Regions from separate parts of the Bradyrhizobium sp. CB1717 genome, predicted to be linked through region 1. Evidence: riboswitches for the same ligand, from Rfam matches in the RefSeq annotation. Region 1 holds a riboswitch; the other holds the start of a gene.
What was found. Region 1 has a riboswitch for cobalamin ahead of QA649_RS30535 (TonB-dependent receptor). Riboswitches for the same ligand answer to the same signal wherever they lie in the genome.
Positions count from the first base shown of each region.

Region 2: another riboswitch for cobalamin. It lies ahead of metE (5-methyltetrahydropteroyltriglutamate--homocysteine S-methyltransferase); the one in region 1 lies ahead of QA649_RS30535 (TonB-dependent receptor).

Region 1 covers NZ_CP121666.1:6,518,956-6,524,282, reverse strand. Annotated here, with positions in the region: gene cobF (precorrin-6A synthase (deacetylating)) at 1-505, shown strand, start outside; gene cobT (nicotinate-nucleotide--dimethylbenzimidazole phosphoribosyltransferase) at 516-1,568, shown strand; gene QA649_RS30540 (histidine phosphatase family protein) at 1,565-2,137, opposite strand; cobalamin riboswitch at 2,210-2,412, shown strand; gene QA649_RS30535 (TonB-dependent receptor) at 2,527-4,881, shown strand; gene QA649_RS30530 (PepSY domain-containing protein) at 4,894-5,327, shown strand, end outside.
Region 2 covers NZ_CP121666.1:7,607,294-7,612,620, forward strand. Annotated here, with positions in the region: gene metE (5-methyltetrahydropteroyltriglutamate--homocysteine S-methyltransferase) at 786-3,131, opposite strand; cobalamin riboswitch at 3,234-3,435, opposite strand; gene QA649_RS35555 (nodulate formation efficiency C protein) at 4,046-4,873, shown strand.

The DNA of each region.
Region 1 (5,327 bases):
CGATTGGCACGACGCTGTGGCCGCCGCGTGGTCGCAGACCATCGCAAGCCATCTCGGCAGTGATGGAAAGGTCGCGCTGCTGATCTGGGGCGATCCTTCGCTCTATGATTCCTCGCTGCGCATCGCGCGGCGGCTCAATCCCTTGCCTGATATCGAGGTCGTGCCCGGCATCACCTCGATCCAGGCGCTGTGCGCGGCGCATGCGCTGCCGCTCAACGATATCGGTGAGCCTTTTCTGGTCACGACAGGACGTCGCTTGCGCGAAGGCGGTTGGCCGCAGGGCGTCGACACGGTGGCCGTGATGCTCGACGGCGGCACCGCATTCCAATCGCTCGATCCGGAAAGCTTGCACATCTGGTGGGGTGCGTATCTCGGCATGCCCGATCAGATCATCATGTCCGGTCGGCTCGCAGACGTGAGCTCGCGCATCGTCGCGACGCGACAGGAGGCGCGCGAGCGGCACGGCTGGATCATGGACAGCTACATTCTCAAGCGCAGGCCGTAAGCGAGGCAGCATGCTCCCCGACTGGGTCACTCAGAAATGCCCCGACATCTCCGCCGCCCATCGCGACGCGGCGATTGCACGGCAGGCGCAACTGACAAAACCGACCGGCGCGCTCGGCCGGCTCGAGCAGCTCGCGATCGAGCTTGCCGGCCTGCAAGCGACTGAGCAACCGCGTGCCGGGTGCGTGCCCATCATCATCTTCGCCGGCGATCACGGCATTGTCGCGCAGGGCGTGTCGGCCTATCCGCAAGGCGTCACCATCGCGATGATGGCGAACTTTGCCTCCGGCGGCGCCGCGATCTCGGTGCTGGCGCGCGAGCTCGGCTCAAACCTGGAAGTTGTTGACGCCGGCACGCTGGCGGAGGGGGCGACGCCTGGCATCGTCACCGACAAGCCGCGCAATGGCACGCGCGATTTCAGCGTCGAGGCTGCGCTCACGCCCACGGAGCTGGCCTTCGCCTTCGAAGCCGGCCAGCGCGCGGTCGCGCGTGCCGAGGCGAGCCAGCCTGATCTCCTGATCTTCGGCGAGATGGGCATCGGCAACACCACGACATCGGCGGCGATTGCCGCGAGCCTGCTCGCTGTCAGCGCCGAGGAGATCGCGGGCAGCGGCACCGGCGTCGATGCAGCCGGCCGCGCGCACAAGGCGCGCGTGATCGATGCGGCGATTGCGCGTCATGGCGTTGCGGGCGCGTCGCCCGAAAAGATCCTGTGCGCCGTCGGCGGGCTCGAGATCGCGGCGATCGCGGGCGCCATCATTGCGGCTGCGCAGCGCCGCATCCCCGTGTTGATCGACGGCTTCATCGTGTCGGTCGCGGCGCTGGCGGCCGTGCGGCTCAATCCGTCGTGCCAGCCATTCCTGCTGCCCTCGCATCAATCGGCGGAGCAGGGACATCGCCTCGTGCTGCGCGCTCTGAACGTGCAGCCGCTGATCAGCCTCGATCTCAGGCTCGGCGAGGGATCTGGTGCCGCCATCGCGCTGCCGCTGGTGCGGCTCGCCTGCGCGCTCCACAATGGCATGGCGACCTTTGCCCAAGCCAATGTGCCGGATCGGCCGGCTTAGCCTGGCCGCTGATTGACGGAGACGACGCGCCAGCCGGTCGCGAGCCGGTCGATCCGGGTCAGCGACAGCGGATCGATCACGAAGCGCAATGCCGCTTCCGGTGTGAGATCGAGCGCGATGCACAGCGCGGCCCGGATCGTGCCGGAATGCACGACGAGCGTTGCTGATCCGGCGCCGATCCGCGAGAGACCCAGCCGGACGCGCGCGACCTGATCCTCAAAGCTCTCGCCGCCCGGTGGTCTCAGGTGCGCGGGATCGCTCCAGAATTGTGCATAGGCCTCGCCGCCGCTCGCCGCGAGCTCGTCATGTCGCCGGCCGGCCCAGTCGCCGAAATCCTGCTCGCCGAACTCGTGCACCAGTTCCGGTTCGAGCCCCAGCGCGCGCGCCGTCTCGATCGTGCGCCGTGCAGGGCTCGCATAGCTCGCAGCTTCCCGCGGCAGGCGCGGCCGCAACGCTTCCAGCTGCGTGCGATCGCTCAGGTCCGCCGGTGCATCGGCGGCATGGATCGTCCCTTTGACGCCGTCGACGGGCGCATGCCGGATCAGCCAGAGGAAGGTCGCGCCTTCCATGCAAATCTCCGAGGAAGTTGGTCGCTGTGGCAATAACGCCGCAACTGGTACATTGACTCTGTCTTGCTGGTAATCCTAGATGCTTGCGACGGTTTCCCCGAGAGGGGATGAAAAGGGAATGCGGTGCGGGGATGTCGTCCCCAATGCCGTGGCTGCCCCCGCAACTGTGAGCGGATAATCCTTCGTCAGAAGCCACTGGGTCCTCGGTCCCGGGAAGGCGACGAAGCGGTCGTGACCCGCGAGCCAGGAGACCTGCCGTCAGCCGTGGTCACACGCGAAGATGTCGGTCGGGGAGTACAGACATTCGGCTTCATCGGAGGGCTGACAAGCCCGTGGTGAGACCTCGTTCGCTGTGACGTGCCACTGACGTCATACCGAGGTCCAAGACCGTGCCTTCCATCCGTATCGTACGACCGCGCAGCGTCCTGCTCGCTTCCGCCGCGCTCACGTCCCTTGCCGTTCTCGATCTGCCTGCTGCACTGGCGCAGCAGGCCCGCGAGCCATTGCCGCCCGTCGAGGTGTCGCCGGCCCAATCCCGCAAGCCGGCCAAGCCGGCTGCCCGGGAAGCCCAGAGCGCCCGCCGCACGGCAGCGCGCAGGCCGGCCGCATCCGTGGTGCCGAAGCCCGCCGTGCCAGCCGCAGCCGCGCAGACGCCGCTCAACACCAATGCGGTGGCTGAAAGCGCCTCGCGCCTTGGGCTGACCGTGCGCGAGATACCGGCGACGGTGGAAGTCATCTCGGCCGAGACCATGCGCGAGCAGGGCTATCGCACCGTGTCCGAGGTGGCGCAAGGTGCGGTCGGCGTGACCTCCGGCGATGCGCCGGGGGAGCCGGCGGGCTTCTCGATGCGCGGCTTCACCAACAGCCAAATCAACACGCTCTACAACGGCATCAAGATCGGCCCGCAGAACGTGACCTCGCGGATCATGGACACGGCCAATCTGGAAGCGGTCGAATTCCTGAAAGGCCCGGCTTCGCTGATCTCGGGCGAGGGCGCCGCCGGCGGCTCGATCAACCTTGTCACCAAGCAGCCGCACACCGGAGCGATCCGCAACGAGGCGGATTTCTCGTACGACTCCCTGAATTCGTTCCGCGCCCATTACGGCTCGGGCGGCAGCACCAACGTAGAAGGACTCGACTACCGCTTCGACATCAGCCGCTCCTCGCTGAACGGTTTTGTCGACGACACCAACACCAAGACGCTCGACGTGTCCGGGCAGCTCAACTACCGCATCTCCGACAGTCTCAAGGTCTGGGGCGCGATCGAGTACCGCGAGGATCGCGGGAAGGCCTATTGGGGCGCGCCGCTGGTGCCGGTCGCCTTCAGCGGTTCTCACGCGACGGCAGGGATTGTCTCCGGAAATTACGTCTCGAACTACAATAAAACCAATCTCGGTGCAGTCACCATCGACGACCGCACCTTCAACACCAACTACAACGTTCTCGACAACCGCAACGTGGCGCAGGAAGTCTGGCTGCGCGGCGGTTTTGAACTGAAGCTCGCGCCCGACCTGACCTTGAAGAGCCAGGCCTATGGTTATGGCGCGGAGCGCAGCTGGTTCAACAACGAGGTCGAGGCGTTCAACTCCGGTACGAACCTGGTCGATCGCGAGCGCTTCTACGTCGCGCACAGCCAGCGACTGGTCGGCAACATTACCGATCTGATCTGGGACGCTGACATCGCCGGCTTCGACAACCGGATGGTCACGACGTTGTCGTCGAGCTACCTCGATTTCGTCCGGCCGGGTGCAGCGAATTTTCCAGGCGACTCCGTGTCGCTGGTCAATCCTGACCGCGGCTTCTACGGCCTGCTCACGACCAAGCAGCAGATCGCGCGCATCGACAACGAGGCGCTGTCGCTCGAGGACCGGCTCAAGCTGACGCGCAGCTTTGCGCTGGTCGGCGGCCTGCGCGTCGAGCATATCGGGCTCGACCGCAACTCGACCGACGTCAACGGCCTGGTGAACGCGGGCTTTCCGTTCACCAAGGATTGGGCGCCGGTGACGGGACGCATCGGCTACACCTGGGATGCCGTGCCTGGACTGACCTTCTTCAGCCAGTACGCGACCGGCGCGGACGTGTCCGCCAACAACATCTTCCTGCTGCTGCCGACCCAGCCGCTCGACCTGACGACATCGCGGACCTACGAGACCGGCGTCAAGCACCTGTTCTGGGACAACCGGGCGGAGTGGTCGTTCTCGGCCTATGACATTGTACGCAAGAACGTCTATGCGGCAGCCGGCGGCCAGACGCTCAACATTGCGGGACGACAGGAATCGAAGGGCGTGGAGCTCGCCGCCTCGGTGCGGCCGATCGAGCCCCTCCGGCTGTGGGGCAACATCGCCTATGTCGATGCGCGCTATGCCGACTACAATTTCGCCGGCGGCTCGTTCTCGGGCAACACGCCGCCGAACGTGCCGCGCATCGTCGCCAATGCTGGTGCGTCGTACCGGTTCTTCACGCCGTGGCCGGTGGAGCTCGGCATCGTCGGCCGGCACGTCGGCGATCGCTACAACACCGACGCCAACACGGTGACGATGAACGCCTACACGGTCGGCGACGTCTATGCCTTCGTCGATATCCCGAAGACGGTCTTCAATGCCGTCGACCAGGCCCGCCTGACCTTCCGGGTGCGCAACTTCACCGACAAGCGCTACGCGATCTGGGGCGATCCGTTCTATCCCGACCAGATCCTCTTGGGCGCGCCGCGCACCTACGAGATCTCGGCGGCGTTCAAATGGTAGGGCGCTGACCGCATGATGGGCGCGATCGTCCTCTCGCATCGCTGGCTCGGGATCGCGTTCTGCCTGCTGTTCGCGATGTGGTTCGCGAGCGGAATCGTGATGCACTTCGTTCCGTTTCCGTCGCTGACGGAGGCGGAACGGCTTGCTGGCCTGGCGCCGGTGGATCGAGGTGAGTTGCGGATCACCGTTGCCGATGCGGTGACTGCGAGCGGCATCGTCGACGCCACCCGTGTCCGTCTGATAAGGAGCGATGGGCCGGTCTACGTCGTGTCGGGGCCCTCGCACCTGCGCGCAGTTCGCGCGACCGGCGGGCTGGATGCATCGGTGCGGTTGCCCGATGTCGCACTTGTCATCGCGGGTGCGCATGCGCGTCGGCGCGGGCTCGATGCCGCGCATGCGGCGGTCGTTGCGCACGCGGACCACGACCAATGGAGCGTACCGAACGG
Region 2 (5,327 bases), 1.1 Mb from region 1:
CTCGCCCGGGTACGTTTAGCACGAACGGCAAGGCGCTGGACGACGTCAGGTCTAACTCTGCGCCGAGTCGTGTCGGATCGGAGATCGCCATCATTCAACTGGCCTGTGCTGAGGGCAGGACCACGCTCACGGCTGAGGAGCACCCTGTCGGCACCAGTGCCATCTTCAAGCTCGTGACATCCTCCGCGTGGTTCGCTCATAGACTCTCAAACAGAGGCCCAAGACGAAACCCGACTATCGGGTGGGACTGGTCGACCAAGGACTACCTTAAGCAGGGTTCAATCAATAGCAACCGCTCATGCATTGTCTACGCTTGCAAGATCCTTGGAGCCGGGTTTTTCGTATCGTCGCGCTGATCGAGCATAAGGTTTCCAAGCAGGAAAGCGCACCGAGTTTGCGGCTCGTCGCTGCGGTGACCGCCCGGCATCACCGTCCCTCGTCGCCGTCGTAATCGTTGCCGACGTGCTCTTGAGCGACAAACCTTGGTGTAACTTTATAAACCTCAGGCTAACGGTCGCATACCACGGCATAATTGAGCTCCGCTGAGCTTGTGCTTCAACTGAGCTCAGATTTTCGGCGAATGTCCTTGCCGTGATCGAACCGGCGGTTGACCTCTCTCTGCCGATGGAAGTCCGCGCGATGCGTCAGCGTCGCTCCTCCCAGACTTTCGCCCGGCCCGCTAAGCGGGGCCGGGCTTTTTTTGTATTCCCAAGGCTCCATCGATCATCGACAGCGCAAATGACCGCAAGAGGATCCGCTTTGTCGAGAAGCGACCCAAGCCCGGATCAACGGCCTTGCAGATCGAATGCAGCGCGCAGTTGGCGGGCGGCAGCGACCATGTTCGCTAGCGCCGGCCGCACTTCCTCCCATTTGCGCGTCTTCAGGCCGCAGTCCGGATTGACCCAGAGCTGCGAATCCTGGAGCCGGGTCTGAGCCAACGCCATCAGTTCCTTCATTTCGCCCGCCTCGGGAACGCGTGGGGAGTGGATGTCGTACACGCCCGGCCCGATCTGATTTGGATATTCGTAGTTCCTGAACGCGTCGAGTAGTTCCATTTTCGAACGCGACGTCTCGATCGAGATGACATCTGCGTCCATTGCAGCGATCGCACCGATGATGTCGTTGAACTCCGAGTAGCACATATGTGTATGAATTTGTGTTTCGTCGGCGACACCCGATGAGCAGATGCTGAAGCAATCCACGGCCCAGTCGAGATAGGCCGTCCACTCCGATCGACGCAACGGCATTCCTTCGCGCAGTGCGGCTTCGTCGATCTGGATCATTGTCGCACCAGCATTCTCGAGATCGCGGACTTCGTCTCGGATCGCGAGCGCAATCTGGCGGCAGACCTCGCTTCTGGGAATATCATCGCGAACGAAGGACCAGTTCAAGATCGTCACCGGTCCGGTCAACATAGCCTTCATCGGCTTCCTCGTTAGTGATTGCGCGTAGCGCCACCAGTCCACGGTGATAGGCTTCGGCCGCACCACATCGCCAAACAGGATCGGTGGCCTGACGCAGCGCGAGCCGTACGACTGCACCCATCCGTTCCTGGTAAATGCGAAGCCGGCGAGGTGCTCGCCGAAGTACTGCACCATGTCATTGCGCTCGAACTCGCCGTGCACGAGGACGTCGAGACCGATGTCCTCCTGCCAACGTACGGCGCGCGCAGTCTCCTCCTTGAGGAACCTGTCGTATTGCTCGTCACTTATCGCGCCTCGCGCATGCGCCGCACGGGCATTCCGGACCTCTGTGGTCTGCGGAAACGATCCGATGGTCGTGGTAGGAAAAGCCGGTAGTCCGAAACGATTGCTTTGGATCTCGGCACGACGGGCAAATGGGCTCGCCCGTCGACGCATGGTCTGATCGATCGCTTTCATCCGGACAGCGACATTGGCATCACGGATTTTCGGCGAAGTCCGGCGAACAGTCGCGGCACATTCCGACTCGGCAAGAGCTGGCGCAACATTCTGGTCGCCTGCGAGTGCCCGCGCCAGGATCGCAAGCTCCCGCATCTTCTGGACCGCGAAAGCAAGCCAGCTCTTGACGTCGGAAGCGAGCCCGGTTTCGAGTTCAACATCGACCGGCACATGAAGTAGCGAGCAGGATGGGGCAATCTGTACACGGTCCTTGCCGAGCTTCGCAATCGCGGGTTCGAGCCGCTGGCGCAGCGACGACAAATTCGACCGCCATACATTCCGGCCGTCGACGACACCGAGCGACATGACGAGATCACTTCGGCCGCCAGCGCTGATCTGGTCCAACAACTGTGGCGCTCGAACTAGGTCGAGGTGTAGTCCGGCAACTGGCAGGCTCAACGCGGTGTTCAGATTGTCCCCGAGGTCGCCGAAATAGCTGGCAACTAAGATCTTGATGGCCGGCACCTCCTTGGCGAGCCGATCATAGGCATGTCGCAAAGATTGCCGCCCCCTTTCATCCAGATCAAGAACCAGGCAGGGCTCGTCGAACTGAACCCAATTTGCCCCACGTTTGCCCAATTCCTGCAGAACCTCGATATAGGCCTGTATCAGTTCATCCAGTAGTGAAAGTGGCTGGAACGCAGGATCGGGACTCTTGCCGAGCTTTAGGAATGTGACCGGCCCGATCAGGACAGGGCGGGTTTGGAAGCCAAGGGCCTTGGCTTCCTCATACTCCTCGATCGGCTTGCGAGAGCATAGCCTGAAAGTCTGCCCCCTGTGAAACTCCGGGACCATGTAGTGGTAGTTGGTGTCGAACCACTTAGTCATCTCCTGCGCGGGTGCGCCAAATCCGCGCGGTCCGTGACCGCAATTCGCATCCCGATCGTCGCATTGTGATCCGCGGGCCATGGCGAAGTACGTCTTGAGCGAAACGGATTCGGCTTTCGAGGCGTAGATCTCCGGGATGGCGCCAACCATGACACTCGTGTCGAGCACCTGATCATACAGCGAGAAATCGTTCGATGGAATGACTGTGACGCCGATAGATTTCTGTCGAGCCCAGTTCGCGGCACGCAAGCCAGCTGCGTCCTCGAGCAACTGCTGTTCGCTGCTTTTTCCGGCCCAGTAGCTTTCTAGAGCGAGCTTGAGCTCCCGCCTTGGACCGATGCGTGGCGTTCCGAGCGTAGCAACCGGAAGGGAGAGAAGAGACATAGCGTTAACCCCATGTTGGGGGCAAAGGCCATGGCGGACGCAGGCAGGGGAAGTCGCGCGGTGCGACGGCTGCTTGGCGCACCACCGGGACACCCCGCCCGTGGACGAATATATTGTCGGGGCAGGTCTCCTGGCTCGCGGGTCATCGCTTCTGTCCGGCCTTCCCGAAGCCGCGCAGGCTTCAGTGACATCGTTGGACAGCGGCTTGCCGCTCACAGTTGCGGGGGCAGCGCCGGCATTGTCACCGGCTTCCCTCTTAGCTCCGGCAAGTGGAAACCGGAGAACCTCGACGGCTTGGAATATCGGCAAGAGAAGTCTTCCGTCAACCTCTCAGATTATGTCTCAAGCTGAGCTGCGACATCTGCGACGCGAATGACCATGCATCTCTATGGTTCAGATGATGTAGAAGCGCTCTCAATCGGCCATATCGGAATGACCATCGCAGCTGCCCGCGGGCCGCATGGCAGATCGGTGGCAGGGACAAATGCGGCTTGCGCAGTCGGGACTGCTGCCTCGAGCCGAACGCATCTGTTGCGAGTCCCGGCTTCCGATGGCAACGATACCGAACTAAACGGTCGCGTGACGAGGATGCATAAGCCGCGCTGGATAGCGCTGAACGGAAACATCGAGACATGGGCCAGTCGGAAAGTCGACAAAGAGAACACAAAAGCGGTGTGAATTGCAGTCCATTACCTGGCACGAAGGATGCAAGTCTTCGGCATACCCAGTCTTCTCCTTCTGGGCATGTCCAGCACAGCAAATTGAGGCTGTCGCCGGCAGCGAAGTTAGCGGCGCGTGACATAGAGGGGAGCCCTGCTCGCACGGGACACCATCGCTCTCCCCGTCGCGTCGCCGCTAACTTCTTGCGCTCGCGCATACTGGTTGAAGGTTGCCCGCTTTAGAACGACGTGTGGATGAAACCAGATAGGCCGACAGTTATGAGAAAAATCTCTGGAAGACGCGCGTTATGGTTTTGTCTTGGTCAATGCCTGATCTACCTGGCCGGGTTGGCTCCGACGAGCAACAGTGTTCGCGCCAACGAGAGCCCCCTTATCGAACGATTCAAGTCAACGTGGCGAGCGCAAGACGGCGAGACAATTGAACAAATTGTCTCCAACGTCTCGAAGGTGGCACAGTTCGTCCCTCGAATGTGGGGCCTCGCTGAACTTGATCAAGATGACCATGTGTTCGTTTCGTGGACTAGGCACCGGGATGATACATCAGGCGAACAGAATGTTATCACCTGGAAGATCGCGCACGACGGAACCTTTCAACTTGCGTCGACCTATGCAAAGCCGATGGAATTGGGCTGGCGCGCCCTGGCGCTCTCGTTGATCGCCAGTGAAGTCAAGGATGGCGAAAGGGACGCAAATCTTCGCTTTTTGCATGATCCGAGCAATTTCAACTTTGTGACGACCACGCAAGGCCGGCTCGGCGATCTTCTGCGGCAGGGCCGCTGCACTATCGTTGAACCTGTTGGAGTGGACTACTTGCCGAAGCAGAATGACAAACCGACCGAGAAAGGTGATCTGTGGCGCGTTTTGCTTTTAGTGAACTGCGATATCGCAGGACCCCGTTTTTTTACACACAACGGGGTCATCACTTTCGAGAAGAGCGAAGGGCAAGATTGGAAGCCGCAATCCTCCTTTGCCAAGCGTATCGCGGCCTTTCCTCCTGGCTCCTGGTTCGCTCGCATAGAGCCAAAGGATCGGGAAGAGCAAGGCGACGAAAGCCCTCGGTAAAATGGTCGCGCAGAGCAAGATCGCGCCGTAGCTCCTTTTACCGCCAACGCCTCTGAACAACTGCAAGACATATCAGCTCTAAAATGTCGGTGTTTGCGCCTTCAACAGTCTCGAGATTTTCCCGCAGCTTTCAGCTCGTCAGGAAACAATCGGACAGCAAGATTACCACCGCCTCCTTCTGCGAGTAGTCGAGTGCAGCGGCACGTGCCAGCTGGCGAGATTTGGCCCCCGGGGCACCCGAGGCAGTGGGAGGACACCAATCCGCGAGGGAACCAGCTCTCCATGCCAGTCTTCAAGGGACCGGGCCTGGAGATGCCTCGGGCCCAAGCCCGATCCGGCGTGCGCGCCGCGCATCGCGCGACTGACTGGCACCCGCAAGAGCGTGAGCGTGCCGACGCCGAGGCGGCACGCGAGATCGAGTGCTGCGACGAAGCGCGTTAAGACGGTAATGGGG